2 regions of the Streptococcus pluranimalium genome follow, and region 2 is predicted to be linked to the other one. Evidence: predicted binding sites of a transcription regulator. Region 2 holds the regulator's gene; the other holds the start of a gene.
What was found. Region 2 encodes Rex, which represses fermentation and respiration genes when NADH is low (regulators of the CRP and FNR family bind a similar motif). Its sites were predicted from a motif close to TTGTGAANTANTTCACAA; they were not measured.
Positions count from the first base shown of each region.

Region 1 (9,946 bases), 970 kb from region 2:
TAATTGAACAAACTAGAGATATAATATCGACAACCCAAGATTACCAAAAACAGCCTATCTTAGATATGATGGAATGGAAATTGATTTTAGCTCAACATAACAATAGAGGAGCAGCTGAAGCGAAATATAATGAGGCGCTTTTATTTTCACGTATAGTTGGTAATCAATATTTAGAAGAGCAACTAATTATTGAATGGGAAAAAGATTCACTGTAAACGGTTAATAATGGATTATATAACGAAAGGTTCTTAAGTTTTATCTTACTTAAGAGCCTTTTGTTGTATGTGCTTTGAAACATACTAAAAACTTTTCTAATCCGATTATTTAAAGTGTTTCCATAATGTTATTTAGGATGAAAAAGTTTCACTCACTCTAACGTGACTTTTTTGTCATGTTGTTTTGTTTTGTATTTGGATAAACTAAATTCATAAAATATAAAGGAGAACAAAAATGTTTGCAATTATTATTTCACTTATCTCATGTTTAGGTACTGCAACTGGTTGGTGGCTTGGATAACTTTCCATTTTTAATTTTTTAATAACTTTGCTAGTATATGATGTTAGTTGTCGGACTCTATTTCTGACCCCACATACTAATCCTCTCATTTAGTTAGTTTTTGGCTAGTTTAAAGTGGTTTTCAGAAATCAAAATGGTGCGAGTTAGTTTTCATAAGTGTGGTATGTTACTTTTATGTATTTTCCTGATTACTTTTCTGTTATAATGTTATCAAGGAGTTGCTCATGAAAAAAGTATGTTTTGTTTGTCTTGGTAATATTTGTCGCAGTCCGATGGCTGAGTTTGTGATGAAGGATTTTGCTGGTGCGGATTGGCAGATTGAGAGTCGTGCGACGTCTTCTTGGGAGCATGGCAATCCTATCCACCGAGGAACACAAGCTATTCTTAAAGAAAAAGGCTACGCTTATAACCACTCAAAGACCTCTCAGCAAGTAACGTTAGACGATTTAGCTTATTTTGATGCCATTATTGGCATGGATGAGCAGAATGTTGCGGATTTAAAGCAGCTCTCTGCGGGGCGCTTTGACAATAAAATTCATCTCTTTTGTGACGGTGGTGTGCCCGATCCTTGGTACACTGGTGATTTTGAAGAGGCCCATAACCTCGTCCGTAAAGGTTGCCACACTTGGTTGGAAGAATTATCTTAAACACGAAGAAAGAACATTATGAAACAGCTGATCGAAGATATCAAAAAAATAAAATTGACAAGAGCGACGATTGAACTCCTAAGCGTTGCCTTTATTATTATCCTAGGTTTAAGCGCCTTTTTAATCCCTCTTAAACATAAGGGAACGTTAACATATGATAATCATAAAATCACTTATAACGGAGAAGTGGCTAATAATCGGATGAATGGTCAAGGTAAGTTAACTTATGAAAATGGGGATATTTATCAAGGGCAATTTAAAAATGGTGTTTTTGACGGTCAGGGGACCTATACGGCTGCCAAAGGTTGGTCCTATTCTGGTGAGTTTAAAAAAGGACAGGCTGACGGTCAAGGAGTTTTGAAAACAAAGGATAACAAGACCTACAAAGGCGAGTTTAAACAAGGAATTTATAAAAAATGAGAATAAAATGGTTTTCACTAGTTAGGGTAACCGGGCTGCTTTTAGTCCTTCTCTATCACTTTTTTAAAAATCAATTTCCAGGTGGCTTTATCGGTGTTGATATCTTCTTCACCTTTTCTGGTTTCTTGATCACAGCTCTAATGATTGACGAGTACAGTCGGTCAGATGCATTTGATATCATTGGCTTTTTAAAGCGACGTTTTTACCGGATTGTCCCTCCTTTAGTTTTGATGGTTTTGGTGACTATCCCCTTTACCTTTTTAGTCAAGCCGGACTTTGTTGCTGATATCGGTAAGCAAGCAGCAGCAACGCTTGGGTTTACGACAAATTTCTACGAGATTTTTACAGGTAGTAGTTACGAAAGCCAGTTTATCCCTCATCTCTTTGTGCACACATGGAGTCTAGCTATTGAAGTGCATTTTTATCTTCTCTGGGCTTTGGTGATCTGGTTGCTTTCAAAACGCAATTTAACACCTCTCAAATTTAGAGGGATGATCTTCATGGTCTCATCTGCCCTGTTTGGACTGGGTTTTGTGAGTATGTTTATCAGAGCTTTCTTTGCAGATAATCTTTCATTGATTTACTACTCTAGTTTGAGTCATAGTTTTGGATTTTTCCTAGGAGCTATTTTTGCGACGATTTCAGGTGTATCTGAGGTGACTCATCGATTTAAGAGAAATGCTCAACTTTGGTCTCTCAATCGAGCGATTGCTTATATGGCAGGCAGTTTCCTCCTTTTATTGTTACTGACATTCGCACTTGACTTTAATAACATTTTGACTTTTCTCTTTGGCTTCATTTTGGCAACTCTCTTTGCCTCAACCATGATTTATTCAGCGCGTGTCTTACATGAGAAAACACCAAAAGCTAAAGAGCCTGCTTTTATCACCTTCTTTGCAGACATCAGTTACGGTCTCTATCTATTCCACTGGCCCTTCTACGTGATTTTCAGTCAGCTCGTTGCTAACTGGTTGGCAGTGGTTCTCACTATGTTTTTCTCTATTCTTTTTTCAACGTTCTCTTTTTATGTTTTGGAGCCTTTCATTGCTGGGAAAATCCCTCGTATCCTTGGCATAGAGATAGATTTGAAACCCTACTGGAAAGCTATGGTAGGCATAGGTGCAGCCTTGTCTCTTCTTCTTGTCATCGTTAGTGCGACAGCACCAAAAGTTGGGAAGTTTGAATCGGAGCTTTTGGTTAACTCTCTTAAACAATCGCAGAATAGTTTGACAAGATCATATATGGTCACTGCCGGAGATGTGGATGCCCTCAGTGACGTTACTGTGATTGGTGACTCTGTAGCTCTTCGTTCACAGAATGCTTTTAAGAAAATTATGCCTAAAGCGCAATTAGATGCAGCTGTCAGTCGAAATTTTGAAGATGCATTCACAATTTTCAAAAATCAAGCGCAAACAGGTACCATGTCAAGCACTGTCGTTGTCGCTGTTGGGGTGAACTCAACAAGTGGCTATGAAGAAGAAACTCAGAAATATATTAAAGCCTTACCAAAAGGTCACCGACTAGTTTTTGTGACTCCATATAATGCAAAAGCAATGGGAGATGTCAAAGCTGTCAGAGACTATGAATTGAAGTTAGCTAAAAAGTACCCATACGTTACCGTTGCGGATTGGTATAAGGCGGCTGTTGATCATCCTGAAATATGGGAAGGCACTGATGGTGTTCATTATTCGGACGCCAGCATAGAAGGTGCTGACCTTTATGTTAATACTGTTCAAAAAGCAGTTGAACAAGTGGCTAAGCAGCCCGCTAAAAAATAAAGCACAAAACAATGTCAAGCAGGCGAAATACCTTGTTTGGCATTGTTTTTTATTTGGAAAATTCATTATCTCAAGACGATAACTAGCTTGAGTAATGGATATTTTTCAAAAAAGTTAAGAAAATACTTGCAATATTGTGTGTTTGAGTTTATACTAAGTTCATAGGTTAATTAGTCAACTAATTAACCATAAAACTAGATTGATGTTTAAGAGAAAAAAGGAAGGTGACTATGTGAACGAAGCAATACCCATTTACATGCAAATCTCACAGATGATTGAAGATGACATTTTAAGCGGGCATTTCAAGGTTGATGATAAGGTACCATCTACCAATGAATTTGCCAAGATGATGCAAGTCAATCCTGCAACGGCAGGTAAGGGGCTTAACGATCTAGTTGATCAAGATATTCTATATAAAAAAAGAGGAATGGGCATGTATGTAACAGCAGAAGCTAGAGATTTGATTATTGCAAAAAGGCAACAAGCTTTTAGTCAGCAAATGCTTCCCGCCTTTTTACAAGAAGCCAAACGATTAGATATTTCACTGGATCACTTGATTGAGATGATTAAGGAGGAGAAGAATGCTTAAGTTAGAAGAGATTACTAAAAAGTATGGCCGAAAAGTTGTTTTGCAACAGATTAATTTAGAATTTAAAGATCAGGCAGGCGTCTACGGTCTCTTAGGACGCAATGGTGTTGGGAAAACAACCATGATGAAATTGATAAATGACATGATTGCTTCGTATGATGGTCGTGTTAGCACCAGCTTTGATCTAGCCCACATCGTCTTTGTAACAAGTGATGTGTCTGATTATAATAGTGTTTTTCAAGGGAAAATCACAAAACTAATCTGCTATTATGAAAACATGTATCCAAAGTTTGATGCTCATTATGCCGAAGAACTTCTAGCTCGCTTTAATCTTGATCCAAAGCTTAAAATCAAGAAACTATCAACAGGTAATAAAACATTGGTTTACAATATTTTGGGGTTAGCAACTCGAGAAACGGTTACCGTCTTTGACGAGCCTACGAATGGTCTTGACTCCGTCAACCGTCAGAAGTTCTTTGACGCTATGTTAGAGGATTATGCGCAACATCCTCGTCTCATTATCTTGTCAACGCACTTGATTCAAGAAGTGGAAAACTATTTGACCCATGTCATTATGCTTAAAGAGACTGCTTTATTGGTTGATGCTAATATTGAGGATGTTCAAGCTAGGGCAGTTCGCTTAACGAATGCAGAACTTCCTAACAAATATATCCTTAATCAACGTCAACTGGGAAGCACGACAGAAACTTATCTCTTTGATACGATCACTGAGGAAGATATCCGAGAAGTGACTGGACAAGGTGGACAAGTCGGTTATTACGACCTACAGACACTCTTTAATTATCTAGTGGAGGACTAATCATGAAACGAACGTTAAAACTACGAGGTATGCAACTTTTAGATCATTTAAAAATAGCTGCACTGATTATGCTTGTCTTTGCACTTATTGCAGCTTCATTTACAGTGCTAGCCCTCCTTTTTGGTGATAATAGCACCTTTGATATCCAAACCAATTCATGGATTAATGGCACCGTACAGTTTATATCCAGTATCTTCTCTCTTTGGACAATCATTGTCTTTTTTACAGATGGGATGTCAGACTTTGACTCAGCTTTGCGATTTGGTAATAAACGCAAGAACTACTTCATTGCTAATTTCTTCATTTACGCTATTATTACCGCAGTGTCGAACTTCTTCACCTTGTTTGTTGATGACAATCGTTTCCCCTCTTGGCAGGATTTCTTGTCAGGATTCGGGACTAGTTTTGCTGGTTGTTTTGCTATTGCTATCTTTAGCTTTGCTATTTACAAATGGGGGTGGAAAGTACTCTTCATCCTTCTTGCTATCAATTTCTTGGGTGGAATAGCAGTAGCCATGTTTGGTTTAATATTGCATGATAGTTTGCCAGTAATCTTTGAAACCCTGTCACAGTTACCAGACTATGCCTACCAGGGCATTGGAGTTTTAATCTTACTAGCGCTTATCTCAGTTTATTATTGGATTATTGCTAAAGTCGAAGTGAAATAATACCTTAATCTAGGCTTCATGATGCCAGCATAGTGTTGGTGTTGTCATAAGGTTTTTAGAGTTTGGAAAATCCTTTAGAAGCAGATACCTCGTGTGATTGATGTAAAAGGCTCTTAAGTTAGGACAAAGGCATCATTGAAAATAAGGAGTAGTTTAATGACTAATATAGTGGTGATAGTAATCATTGCGGGTGTTATTGGTCTACAAACTATTGCTGGCTATTTTGGCAACAAGTACTTGGGATTTATTCTACCTATCTTGTTTATCGTAATCGTTCTTTATCTGTTTTTAAGAGGGAATTTAACTTTCTCAGTTAGAGATATCTTAATGCCTCTTGTTGGGATTCTTTCCTTAGCCATGATTTATGAAAGAGCGGATAAGGCAAGACAGTTGAAACAGAAACGCTAGTAACAAATGAGCCTTATAATGATAGTTGTTGCAAAAACTTGAAGCCATCTAGCTTGTAGACTTCAATATTTTGTGAGTTCAAGTAAAGAAACTTAAATGTGATAGTCGATAAGCTAGTGCTATTTCTGATGTGGATAACTCCTCCTAATTATTTGGGAGGGGTTTTACTTTTAGAAAAATGCAAACCTCCTAAAACTTTTTAGGCAAAGAAGAGAAAAAAAAACAAAAAGTTTGAAAAAAAGTTCACAAAAATACTTTACAAGGAAATTTATTGTGATATAATTAACATATAAACAAATTGTGAAACTTTTAACAAAATAAAGTGTTATATTTTAAAGGAGTTTATTATGGCGACTAAAACAGTTGAAGTAACAGAGACAGTTCAAAAATCAAATACACAAGAAGTTATTGATCGCTTGGCTGAACAAGCGGTTGTCGCTTTGGATGCAATGGCAGATTTCACACAAGAACAAGTGGATCACATTGTTCACCAAGCTGCGATTGCTGCGCTTGACAAACACATGCTTTTGGCTAAGATGGCTGTTGATGAAACTGGTCGTGGTGTTTATGAAGATAAAGCTATTAAAAACATGTACGCTTCAGAATATATCTGGAATGCCATCAAAGATAACAAAACAGTAGGTGTCATTTCAGAAGATAAAGAAGCAGGGCTTGTTTCTATCGCAGAGCCAGTCGGCGTTATCTGTGGGGTAACACCAACAACTAACCCTACATCAACAACAATCTTTAAAGCTCTTATCGCTTTGAAAACACGTAACCCAATCGTGTTTGCCTTCCATCCATCAGCTCAACAATCATCTGCTGAAGCAGCCCGTATCGTTCGTGATGCCGCTATTGAAGCGGGAGCACCTGAACATTGTGTACAATGGATTGAGGAACCATCTATTGAAGCAACAGGACTTTTGATGAATCACCCTAAAGTAGCAACAGTTCTTGCGACTGGTGGACCTGGCATGGTTAAAGCAGCTTACTCAACTGGTAAACCTGCCCTTGGGGTTGGTGCTGGTAATGTGCCGTCTTACATCGCAGCAGATGCTAAAATTAAACGTGCTGTTAACGATATTATCGTTTCAAAATCATTTGATAATGGAATGATTTGTGCTTCAGAACAAGCAGCTATCGTTGATGAGGAAGTTTACGATGATGTTAAAGCAGAATTTGAAGCTCATCAATGTGTTATCATCTCTAAAAAATCAGACCTTGAAAAACTAGAAAAGGCAGTCCTTAATGAAGCAAAAACAGCCGTTAATGCAAAAATTGTTGGTAAATCAGCAGAAGAAATTGCTAAATTAGCAGGCTTGAAAGTGCCTAAAGGAACAAAAATTATCCTTGCTGAAATCAAAGATGCTGGACCAGATTACCCGCTATCACGTGAAAAATTATCACCAGTTCTTGCCCTTATCAAATCAAAAGGTGTCAAAGACGGTTTTGATAAAGCAGCAGCTATGCTTGATCTTGGTGGACTTGGTCACACCGCTGTTATTCATACTGAAGACGAAGACCTTCAAATCCAATATGGTATTCGTATGAAAGCATGTCGTGTACTTGTTAACTCACCATCAGCTGAAGGTGGTATCGGTAACATCTACAATGAAATGATTCCATCATTGACACTAGGCTGTGGTTCATACGGTCATAACTCAATTTCACACAACGTGGGGGCATTCGACTTGATTAACGTTAAGACATTGGCAAAGCGTCGCAATAACATGCAATGGTTCAAATTGCCACCAAAAGTTTACTTTGAAAAAAATTCAATCACTTACCTTCGCCAAATCAAAGCTGAAAAAGTGATGTTGGTCTGTGACCCTGGTATGGTGCAATTCGGTTACGCTGATCTTGTTCGTAAACAATTGGCACTTAACCCTAATAATCCAAGAGTAGAAGTCTTCTCAGACGTTGAGCCAAACCCATCAACAAACACTGTTTACAAAGGTCTTGAATTGTTCAACAACTTCCAACCAGACACAATTATTGCTCTCGGTGGTGGTTCAGCGATGGATGCTGCCAAAGCCATGTGGATGTTCTTTGAAAATCCAGATGTTAGCTTCTTTGGCGCCAAACAAAAATTCCTTGATATCCGTAAACGTACTTACAAGATTCCTTACGCAGAAAAAACAACCTTCATCTGTATCCCAACAACATCTGGTACAGGGTCAGAAGTAACACCATTTGCAGTTATTACTGACAGTGACGACCATACTAAGTACCCACTTGCTGATTATGCCTTGACACCTGATATCGCTATTGTTGACCCAGCGCTTGTCATGAGTGTACCGGCTAGTGTTACAGCTGATACTGGTATGGATGTCTTGACTCATGCTATCGAATCATACGTATCAGTTATGGCTAGTGACTATACGCGTGGACTCTCACTTCAAGCCATTAAATTGGTCTTTGAAAACCTTGAAACATCTGTTAAAAAAGCAACAGAAGAGTCACGTGAGAAAATGCATAATGCTTCAACAATGGCAGGTATGGCCTTCGCCAATGCCTTCCTAGGTATCTGTCACTCAATCGCCCACAAAGTTGGTGGTGAATGGGGCATCCCTCACGGACGTACCAATGCTATTCTCTTGCCGCACATCATTCGCTACAATGCTAAAGATCCTCAAAAACATGCTATGTTCCCTAAATATGACTTCTTCCGTGCGGAAAAAGACTACGCAGACATTGCACGCTTCATGGGATTCAAGGGTAAAAATGATGCTGAATTAGCAGAAGAACTTGCTCGTCGTGTCTACGAACTTGGAAAAGCAGTTGGTATTGATATGAACTTCAAATCACAAGGAGTTAAGAAAGAGCAGTTGAAAGCAGATGCTGATCGCCTTGCTGAAAAAGCTTACGAAGATCAATGTACGACAGCTAATCCTAAAGAGCCACTCATCTCTGAACTTAAGGAAATCATTGAAATTGCCTATGATTATAAAGGAAAATAGAAAGATCCTTTTATGTTAGAAAAAATTTATGGATATGTAGCCTTTGTCTGGCTAACCCTGTCTAACGAAAGTCTTCGATAACAATAGAAAAAATCTCCGTAAACGTGCCTTTATGGCACGTTTTTTAATGGTAAGGCTTACCAAAATTTTTAGAACTTGTTATAATAGATAAAAGAAAAGGAGATACTTATGAAAAAAGAAGATTGGCTAGAGTATTACGAAACCGTTTATGGAGAGACTCCAAGTGATGATGTCGTTGCAGCAGCTCGTCAAGCAGGTGAGTTTTCAGAAGAAGATGAGGTTAGTAGTGGTGAAGCTGTAGTAGTTGATCAGACCGAAGTCAACTCAGGTGTTGTTTATCCTCAGGAAGAGCAAACGGTACCACTGATAACTGAAGCACCTATTGTCAATCAGCAGGGACCAACAAAACAACCATTTTTCAAGCAGAAAAAATTCTGGTTATTTGGTGGTGTAGGTTTTCTAGTTCTAGCACTATTAGTAGGTCTTTTTCTATTAGTACGTTACCAGACTGGTCAAGTTCAAGGTTATTGGCGTAGTGCCAAATTAGAGAAAGAGCTTGTTAAAGAGATTGAAAAGAGTCTTTCGGATGTTGAAGGAGATGCTGGTATTAAGTTAGATAAAGTCTTAAAATCAGAGACAGTGGCTCTAGATATTGCTGATGATGAGGCAACGATGTTTGTTTCTTACGTGTTTGATAAAGAAGCTTTTTATACAGCTTACCAAGAATCTTTGACTAATTCAGAGTACTCGGAGTATCTTGGAGATGAGTATAAAGATTTATTGAAGGACTTCATGCCTAGCCGTAAAGAAGTAGATGAAATGGTTGATGAAATGCTAGAAAAAACTGGTAAAGAGGAAGGTTTTGACTACGATAGCAAAACAGGGAAACTTAAAGCAACCTTGTTTGAGGGTGATGTTCACCGCATTACAAGAACCATTGAAATCACAGAGATTGATAATGATGACCTAAATTTAGATGATATTGATTTAGATGAGGGCGACAAGATCAAATATCAAAAAGAAAAATCTGGGTTAGTGCTTAAGGGCAAAAAATCGAAGCATGATGTCACCTTTAAAAAAGGTAAGATTAGCTCATCAAAAGTTTATTAACAACAAATG
Region 1 is NZ_CP025536.1:88,216-98,161, forward strand. Features, by position in the region: gene C0J00_RS00420 (helix-turn-helix domain-containing protein) at 1-215, shown strand, start outside; gene C0J00_RS00425 (low molecular weight protein-tyrosine-phosphatase) at 741-1,163, shown strand; gene C0J00_RS00430 (MORN repeat-containing protein) at 1,182-1,583, shown strand; gene C0J00_RS00435 (acyltransferase family protein) at 1,580-3,361, shown strand; gene C0J00_RS00440 (GntR family transcriptional regulator) at 3,594-3,950, shown strand; gene C0J00_RS00445 (ATP-binding cassette domain-containing protein) at 3,943-4,770, shown strand; gene C0J00_RS00450 (hypothetical protein) at 4,773-5,438, shown strand; gene C0J00_RS00455 (hypothetical protein) at 5,595-5,846, shown strand; gene adhE (bifunctional acetaldehyde-CoA/alcohol dehydrogenase) at 6,194-8,806, shown strand; gene C0J00_RS00465 (hypothetical protein) at 8,996-9,937, shown strand.
Region 1: a site for Rex is predicted at 6,145-6,162, ahead of adhE (bifunctional acetaldehyde-CoA/alcohol dehydrogenase). Genes of this name have one in related genera too.

Region 2 (9,946 bases):
TTACTCGGACCGCATTGATTACGAATTAGAATTAGAGGTCGAGGATGCCGAAAAAGGGCAAAAAGATTTTGACGAATACTTAAAACGGCATAATATCAATTATAAATACGCTAAAAGCAAGGTTGCTAGATTTGCTGCAACCCTTCAAAATAGATAGCAACAAGCCTAAGAAAATTCTTTAACATCATTCCGTTAAGTGGAAATTAGGCAAAAAACATTTAAAACATAAAACGGCTTAGAATGACGCTATTAAGAAACGTTCATTCCAAGTCGTTTTAGTTAGACCTTACTTACTACTCTTTTCATGATAAGTCACTAATCTTAATCTATTCTAAGCAAGACCTCTTCAATCTGTTGGCAATGTCGTTCGTATTTTGTGGTAACTGTAACTGTTTCCCGAGTTCCTCTTTACTTTCATCAACCAAAAGCCCTGGAGCTTCCGTTGCCATTTCAAAAATAACTTGACCGGGCTCTCTAAAATAAATAGACTTAAAATATTTTCGATCTCTAAGAATTGTCACATCTCGTCCCTCGTCTATCAGAAATTTTCTCCAAGCCTCTTCCTCAATCTCATCTAATACCGACCGAGCAAAATGATGAACCGTTCCCACACCCCATATACCAGCCGGCGATACGAATTGCTCAATGAGTAGCTCCTCATATCTTTTTCCAGGAATCTTTAGGTAAAAATGCTCTTCATCCTCACTTACAGCAAGAAATCCCATAGTCTTTCCCAAAAATTCTTTTGACGCTTGTGGCTGACTAGAGTAAATGCTAAGTCCATGAAAAGCTTGTATTTCAGGATTGTTTGATATTTGTGCCGAAACAATTAATGCTAGCTCAAGTTGGTCAAAATCATTGAAATAAAGTGCTTTATCTTGAAACCAATAACCTTTCTTAGTTTTGATACCGAAAGATTTTAGGTGATTTTCCCAATAGTCCAGTTGGTTAATGGGAACCCTAAAAGCTATTTTCCCCACTTGACCACTCCCTTTGTGACCTGTTTGAAGTTGTTGTGGAAAGAAAGTTATCAGAGGACCAAGCAGAGCCGATTGACTTCCAAAGTAAAGATGATAACCGATTTTATCATCAAAATTGACTGTTTTTTTGACCAGTCGTAATCCAAGAATTTTTCTATAAAAGGACAATACCTTTTCCAAATCGCCAACCATAGCACTAATGTGATGTATTCCCCTAATGGCTTGCATGATTGCTCCTTGCTCTCCACTTTGTTTTAACATTACTTTATCACTAATTAGTTTTATTTTCTATTAATTAATAACCAGTTCCTTAAGCAGTAACTCTCCATGTATTTTTCTTCCTTTTTTTGGTAAAATAAAAAGGAATTAATAAATTAAGGAGTATTTTGTCATGGCACAAAAAAACGCCACCCCTCAAATGAAACTTTTTTCATTGACATCAAACAATGACATCGCTGAAAAAATTTCGGAAGCCTCTGGAATTCCTCTTGGAAAAGTGTCTTCTCGTCAATTCTCAGATGGTGAGATCATGATTAATATTGAAGAGAGTGTTCGTGGAGATGATATCTATATCATTCAATCTACTAGTTTTCCAGTTAATGATAATCTTTGGGAATTGCTCATCATGATTGATGCTTGTAAGCGTGCAAGTGCCAACTCTATTACTGCTGTAATGCCATATTTTGGTTATTCACGTCAAGACCGTGTTGCTGCTTCTCGTGAACCTATCACGGCAAAACTAGTAGCCAATATGTTAGTTAAGGCAGGAGTTGATCGTATTGTAACCCTTGATCTCCATGCTGTTCAAGTCCAAGGATTCTTTAACATTCCAGTTGATAACTTATTCACTACTCCTTTATTTGCAGAACACTACATCAATAAAGGCTTCTCTGGAGAAGATATTGTTGTCGTTAGTCCAAAAAATTCTGGTATTAAGCGCGCTCGCAGCCTAGCTGAATATCTTGATGCCCCTATCGCTATTATTGACTATGCTCAGGAAGACGATAGTCATCGAGAAGAAGGCTACATCATCGGTGATGTTTCTGGTAAAAAAGCTATTCTTATCGATGATATTCTAAATACTGGTAAAACTTTTGCAGAAGCAAGTAAAATTGTTAAACGCGGAGGCGCTACTGACATTTATGCTGTAGCCAGTCATGGTCTCTTTGCTGGAGGTGCTGCTGATATTTTAGAAGCTGCTCCTATCAAAGAAATTCTTTTAACAGACTCTGTTTTGTCTAAAGAACGTGTGCCGCAAAATGCTAAATATATCACTGCTAGTGATTTATTTGCAGATGCTATCGTTCGTATTCAAGAAAGACAACCACTCAGCCCACTCTTTACATTTCATCACAACGAGGATTAAGATATTTTGATTTATTTGGATAATGCTGCAACCACTCCCTTAACAGAAGCCGTTATTGCTGAAATGACAGCAGCGATGGCTCTTCAGTTGACTAACCCGTCAAGTATTCACGCACATGGACGATTAGCTAGTCAAAAATTAAGAGAATACCGACAGACCATCGCAGCAATGATGAAAACATCTCCAAATAATATTATATTTACCTCTGGTGGCACTGAAAGTAACAATACTGTTTTAAAAGGCTACGCTTTAGCTCATCAGCATCAAAGAAAACATATTATCACTTCTGCTATCGAACATCACTCTGTTCTCCATACCTTGTCTTACTTAGAAGAACGTTTTGGTTTTGATGTCACCTATCTACAGCCAGTCAATGGTACCATAGGTCCTGAAGAAGTTCGCTCTGCCTTACGTGATGATACGATTCTCGTCAGTCTCATGTACGCCAATAATGAAACTGGTGACCTCCTTCCTATTGCTGATATCGCTTCTCTATTGAAAGAGCATCCTGCTGCCTTCCATGTTGACGCTGTACAAGTAGCAGGAAAGATAGCTCTTGAACCAGAGGCACTTGGTATTGATTTTATGTCCATATCAGCTCATAAATTTCATGGTCCTAAAGGCGTGGGTATCCTCTATCATCACCAAAAACAGTTTGATTCCTTGTTACATGGTGGCGAGCAAGAAAGCAAACATCGTGCGAGTACAGAAAATCTTATTAGTATTGCAGGGATGGCTAAAGCATTAGCAGATGCCCAAAACAATCTTGCCAATAATTGGTCTAAAGTCAGTCACCTAAAAGAAACCTTCTTAGAGCATCTTGATGGACTGAACTATTATCTCAATACGAATGAATTGGCTATGCCACATGTCGTTAACATTGGATTCCCAGGTGCTAATAATGGCATCTTATTAACTCAACTTGACCTACAAGGCTATTCCGTTTCAACAGGCTCAGCATGCACAGCAGGAACTGTCGATCCCAGTCATGTTTTAGCTGCTAAATATGGAGATAACTCTCCAAGACTTCAAGAATCAATCCGTATCAGCTTTTCAGAATTGAATACCGAAGATGAGGTGATCGGATTAGCGCATTTATTAAAATCATTATTAGGAGATAACTAATGGCTTTTGAACAATCCATTTCACTTAAAGACTGTCGCTACACTTATGCAATTGATCCCAACATCAAAAAATATGCCCTTAAAGATTTAACCTTTTCTGAAAATAAGGTTGGTCACCTTGAATTGAGCCGTATTTTAGAAGAACTGCCTAATTCTGGTGTTGGTTTTCTCTTAAAAATTGTTATCCATAAGGATTTGACAGGTTTTAAATTAAACATCACTGATCAGTCTGGTCTCCGCCTCGTTAACATCTTTAAATCTGAAGATCACAAAATTCTTCAAGATAAGTTCTATTTCCTTATGGATAGTCTTGTTGAACGTCATGTATTTACCAAAATAGAACAATAGGAGGCTAGCATGTTAACCATCACTTACCTTAATGATGCTAAACAAGAAAAAGAAATCAGCTATGCTAATTATGATGCTTATCGCCAAGCACAAATGGCTTGTATGATTGGGATTGCTGATCATTTCACTGTTACTAAAGTTATTTATAAGGATCAGACAATTGATTACACAGGTAACTTTGGCAATCTCTTTTATAGCTTAGAGAAACAAAATCTCGATTAATAACCTCTTAAGAGAGTAAGATAGCTTCTTAGATTTTTAAGAAGTCATCATACTCTCTTTTTATGATAATCACTTATTCTATTACCCTTTTGCTTGGGCTTCTATGAATGAATACTGTAGTCAAATGAATTAACTGTCAGACGAGATTGCATATGAGTCAAGCGAAGATTATCCCATAGAGTACTATGTGTTTCTAGTCATGATATATCAAAGTTAATTCAAAAGATTATCATCTCAAACGTAATGCTTTTCACTAAACTTACTTAACTAAACGGTGATATTAGCAGGCCATTTAGTGATTTCATCTAAAAATGATTACTATAATCATCTATTTTATATCTAAAGGAGAGTACTCGACTAAGTTATAAGGACACCATCTTCCCTCTATCATCAAGTCTTTGATAAAACTGCTATCTCCAGATAAAGGATTGTCAATTCCTTCTGAGCCCTCCCCTTGTAACAATTTCAGACATTAAAGTTGCATTTTTCACAAGGATTATTTAAAATAGGTAAGTAAAATGATTAAAACAAGTGATGTATTGTTTAAGCTCAAGATACATCTTAGAAAAGGAGACAGCCATGTCTGTTGAAAAAACTATTCCTAAAGCGACAGCCAAACGCTTATCACTGTATTACCGTATCTTTAAACGTTTTAACACTGATAATATCGAAAAAGCAAGCTCTAAACAAATCGCAGATGCTATGGGAATTGACTCTGCTACTGTCCGTCGTGACTTTTCCCATTTCGGTGAGTTAGGGCGTCGCGGTTTTGGTTACGATGTCAAAAAACTCATGAATTTCTTCGCTGATATTCTTGATGATCACTCTACAACTAATGTTACTCTTGTTGGTGTTGGTAATATTGGTCGTGCCCTTATGCACTATCGCTTCCATGATCGCAACAAGATGCAAATTGCTATTGCTTTTGATCGTGATGATAATGATATCGTTGGAACAAGCTCTCCAGACGGTATTCCAATTCATGGTATCTCTACTATCAAAGAAACTCTCAAGGATACAGATATTGAAACAGCTATCCTTACTGTTCCAAGCCTCCAAGCCCAAGAAGTTGCAGATCAGTTGGTAGAAGCTGGTATTAAGGGTATTCTAAGCTTTTCACCTGTTCACTTATCTGTACCAAAAGATGTTGTTGTGCAATATGTTGATTTGACAAGTGAGTTACAAACACTTCTTTACTTTATGAATCAAAAACAAAACTAGTCCATGACTAAGCAACCCATTATAGGAATAGCTGGTAATCGTCGTGTCAATCCTGAAAATGGTTTACTAAGAGACTATGTTCCTCATGGTTTTGTCGAGGGTGTAAAAAGGGCTGGTGGTTTACCACTCATTTTACCGATTTCTGATACTGACACAGCTCGGCAGTATATATCTATGGTTGATAAACTTATTTTACCTGGTGGCCAAAATGTTAATCCTGCTCTCTACGGGCAAGAAAACCAGGCTAAAAATAATGATGACTTCTTTGAAGAGCGAGATCTATTTGAAATCGCTCTTCTTGCTGAAGCTCTAAAACAACAAAAGCCCATATTCACTGTTTGTCGAGGAACTCAGTTGATGAACGTTGCTCTTGGCGGTAGCCTCCATCAAGATATTGAAAATCATTGGCAGGATGATCCCGCTGACTATTTGACACAGGAAATGCTTGTTAAAGAAGGAACGCCTCTTCGAGCTATCTATGGTGAAAGAAATACCATTAACTCATTTCACCATCAAAGTATTGATCATCTGGCTAGTGAGTTAGAAGTCATTGCCCAAGATCCAAAAGATGGCACTATTGAAGCTGTCCAATACAAGCATCAAAAAGTGCCTTATCTGGGTGTCCAATGGCATCCTGAATTGTTAATCAATAGCCGCCCAATTGACCAAAGCCTGTTTGACTTTGTGGTCAATGAACTCTAAAGAAGGTCTGATTCTTCACGAAAACTGAAATAGTCTTTCTGTCCGATAATCAGATGATCTAAGAGTATCATGCCCATATCGTCACAACAACGTTTTAATTTTTCTGTAAAACGTAAATCATTTTCACTCGGTTCTACTGTACCAGAAGGATGATTATGCACTAAAATCATTGACGTTGCCATATTTTTACAAGCATAATACAAAATCTCGCGAGGTTCGGCAACTGATCGTCTGACCGTACCGATAAAAATAGTACGCTGTTCAATAATACGATTTTGTGTATCAAGATAAAGAACAACAAGATGTTCTTGCTTCTCTCTACCAATCTCTATCATCATTTTTCTAGCGACTTGTTGGCTCCCTGTCATCCTCTCTGAGCGTTTTTTCTCAGACGCCTGGATTCTTTTTGCTAACTCAAGCATGGCTTTTAGTTCTGTTGATTTTGCTTGTCCAATGCCATGAATTTCCTGAAGTTCTTGGAGCGACAGGTCGTGCAACTCTGCTAAACTATCAAGCTCAGACAAAATTGATTGAGAAAGAGCCATAACAGGCTCTTTTTTAGTACCTGTCCTTAATACTATCGCTAATAATTCTTGATTGCTAAGTTTTTCAGCCCCTAATTGCACCAGACGTTCACGGGGTAATAAAGCTTCTTTTGGAATGGTAATGTCATACATACAATTGAACCTCTTATCATTTGATTATCCTATCTATATATTCGTAAAACTATCAAAAAAGCTAGTCAAAAAACTTAAAAAACAAAAAATAGCTTAGAATGACGTTACCACGCAACGTTGATTCTAAGCTATTTTAAATGATTTAACTGCTAATAGAAAGTTTTTCAAATTTCCTATTGATTTGATTGTAATATTAATAATGCGGTGGTCTAACTTGTCTAGTAGGCACTTCTTGTCTCTTTTGTCTTGCTCTTACATTATCCTTAAGGACTTGATAGAGCGTTCCAGCAAGCGGCACAGCAACTAGCATTCCTGAAATACCACTAACAGCACCACCAACTGTTATCGCTAAAAGTACCCACATTCCTGGAAGACCGATTGAATTACCAACGACTTTAGGATAGATGAGATTGCTCTCCAACTGTTGCAAGATGACTAAAAAGATAATAAAGAAAACAGCCGATTGAAACGATTCTGTAGCTATTAAAATAAAGCCAACTCCTGCGCCGATAAAAGCACCTACAATTGGTATCAAAGCTGTAAAGGCAATCAATACTCCTACAGTAACAGCATAAGGAAAGCCTAGGATAAACATTCCAATCGCAGTTAGCGTCCCTAAAATAATAGCCTCTACAGTCTGTCCAACAAAAAAGTTATGAAAACGATCATGGAGAATCTCAGTTAAGTAAAAAATGTTTGACGCCCATTTACCTGTATAAACTTTGGTCAAAGTTCCTGCTTGACGAATCAAGATTTCCTTTTTTGCCAAAACATAGATAGAGAAAACAAAACTGACAAAAACATTGATAATCGTTGAAGCGATATTCGAAACAGAGGTCACGATATTCGTCAAGACTGATAATAACTGATTAGTGATTTGCTGGGTATATTTAGAAATGGTTGAGCTGATATCTGAATGTTGACCAAAAATATCCAGTATTCGATCAATCACCTTATTATCATTCAGTTCCGAAATGATTTTTGAAACAGCATCTGTATCAACTTTTAAGAGTAACTGTAGGCTTGATATTAAATCTGGAATAACAATTGAAAAAATCCAAACGATCACTAAAATAAATGTTAGATATGCCAAAAGCATAGTAATGCCACGCTTAAACCTTACTAGAAAAGGCCATTTGATGAATCGCTCAAACCATGTTTCATAAGGATACATCACAAGGTTGATAATATAAGCAATACCTGCACCAACTAAAAAAGGATTTAAAGCGTTCCAAAAAGTCTTGATCAGACTAGCACTATTTTCCCAATTTCGGTAAATACCAAAACAGAGAAAGAAAGTAAGGACAATATAACCTACTTCTTTTTTTGTTATTTTCACAATTTCTCCTTTAACTATCTAAATAAGGTTTCAACTGTTCAGCTATAATGGCATAACCTTTTTGACTTAAATGCAAACCATCTGTTGTAAACTCGTCAGCCAAGTTCCCCTCCTCATCCAATAAATGGGGATAAAGGTCAATATATTCTGCTAGAAGTTGTCCTTCAAATTGACGATTTAAAACCTGGATATCATGGTTATTTCGCATTTTTACCTTTGCCTGATACTCCTTTTTATGACTGACTGGCAAGATTGACAAGAGATACACCTTAGTCGCAATGGATTCAAACTGAATGGTCTGCAAAATGATCTCAATATTTCTAAAGATATGCTCATCATCATAGCCAAGACCCAGATCGTTCGTTCCAATTAAAATAAATAGCTTATCAGGGTCTAGGGCTAAGACCTGTTCTTTAAGATGGTCTTTTAGCCAATTCGTATCGGTGCCAGCAATACCTCTATTTAAAAGAACTTGGTCACGTCCCAAAAATTTCTTTAAGGGAAAAAATTCAATTATCGAATCTCCCGTAAAAACAATAGCATCTTTAGGATCTCGATCATTAGCTGCTTGATAGTCTCCCAACTTTTGTTGGTGATATTTAGCCAACTCAGGTCTAATTACTTCAATCATTATTTCTACTCCTAGGCATCATAACTCGTTTCATTATACCTTTTTTCTTATAAAAAATCATCTCATAGTCAATGCGAAATCAATCAAAAAGGATTGCCTAGCAATCCTTTCGACTTATTTGATTAACTCATAAATACCTTCTGCATAAATAGCAGCTGCTGTGAAGAGTTCTTCAACATCTGAAAATTCGTTGGCTTGGTGCATGGTATCGATAGAATCTGGGAATAGAGCACCAAAGGCAACTCCACGTTCCAAGAGTCGACCGAATGTACCTCCGCCGATCACTTGCTCATGCCCTTTTAGACCAGTATGCTTTTCATAAACACTTAGGAGTGTTTCCACTAATGGATCGTCAGCAGATACATAGTGAGGTGCTTGATCATGATCTGACAAGGTCACTTTTTCAACACCAGCAATTTTTTCAAGACCAGCTTTAAGGACTTGAGCATCCGTTCCTTTAGGGTAACGGAAGTTAAGTGCAATAGTATTATCTCCTTCTTCTTTCAGGAATGAGAAGACACCAGCATTCATGCTAACAGAACCCATCTTGTCATCTGTATGAGCTAAACCAAGTTTCTCAGCTTCAAAGTCTTCGTGAAGGATATTAGCTGTTACATCAATAAAATCACGTGCTGCAGCTTCAAATGCCAAATCTTGTAAGAATTTAGCAAGGAAAGTTGCTCCATTAACACCTTTATAAGGCATTGAGCCGTGGGCAGATTTTCCATTAATCGTGATTGATACATTAGCATCACTGTCTTGCGCAATCTCACCTGTCAAGTTATTCTCAGCATTGAAGGCACGAAGTTTTTCAGACAAGTCTTCAAAGTCGATGTCACCTGAAATAAGAGCTGTTGCTGACTCAGGAACCATATTTTCACGGAGACCGCCTTCAAATTTATGAAGGACAACAGCACCATTATTATCACCTGAGAAGTGAAGGTATTCTGTGATATTACCTTTTTCACCGTTGATGATCGGGAATTCAGCATCTGGAGAAAAACCAAAATCAGGTTTTGCGACACCAGCGTGCTCAAAGTAATAGTCCATATCAGCCCAACCAGACTCTTCATCAGTACCAACAACAAAGCGAACTTTTTTAGATACTGGAAGACCAAGTTCTTTAATGATTTTAAGACCATAATAACAAGCCATAGTTGGCCCTTTGTCATCGGATGCTCCACGCGCATAAAGACGACCATCTTTGATAACAGGTGTATACGGATCAGTATCCCAGCCAGAGCCTGCGGGAACAACATCAAGGTGACCGAAAATCCCCATGACCTCATCGCCGTCACCAAACTCAAACTCGCCAGCGTAGTTATCGATATTACGT
Region 2 is NZ_CP025536.1:1,062,661-1,072,606, forward strand. Features, by position in the region: gene C0J00_RS05475 (CYTH domain-containing protein) at 1-157, shown strand, start outside; gene C0J00_RS05480 (VOC family protein) at 327-1,241, opposite strand; gene C0J00_RS05485 (ribose-phosphate diphosphokinase) at 1,372-2,346, shown strand; gene C0J00_RS05490 (cysteine desulfurase family protein) at 2,353-3,471, shown strand; gene C0J00_RS05495 (DUF1831 domain-containing protein) at 3,471-3,818, shown strand; gene C0J00_RS05500 (DUF4649 family protein) at 3,828-4,040, shown strand; gene C0J00_RS05505 (redox-sensing transcriptional repressor Rex) at 4,620-5,261, shown strand; gene C0J00_RS05510 (gamma-glutamyl-gamma-aminobutyrate hydrolase family protein) at 5,265-5,963, shown strand; gene radC (RadC family protein) at 5,960-6,640, opposite strand; gene C0J00_RS05520 (AI-2E family transporter) at 6,834-7,979, opposite strand; gene C0J00_RS05525 (SGNH/GDSL hydrolase family protein) at 7,990-8,610, opposite strand; gene pepV (dipeptidase PepV) at 8,725-9,946, opposite strand, start outside.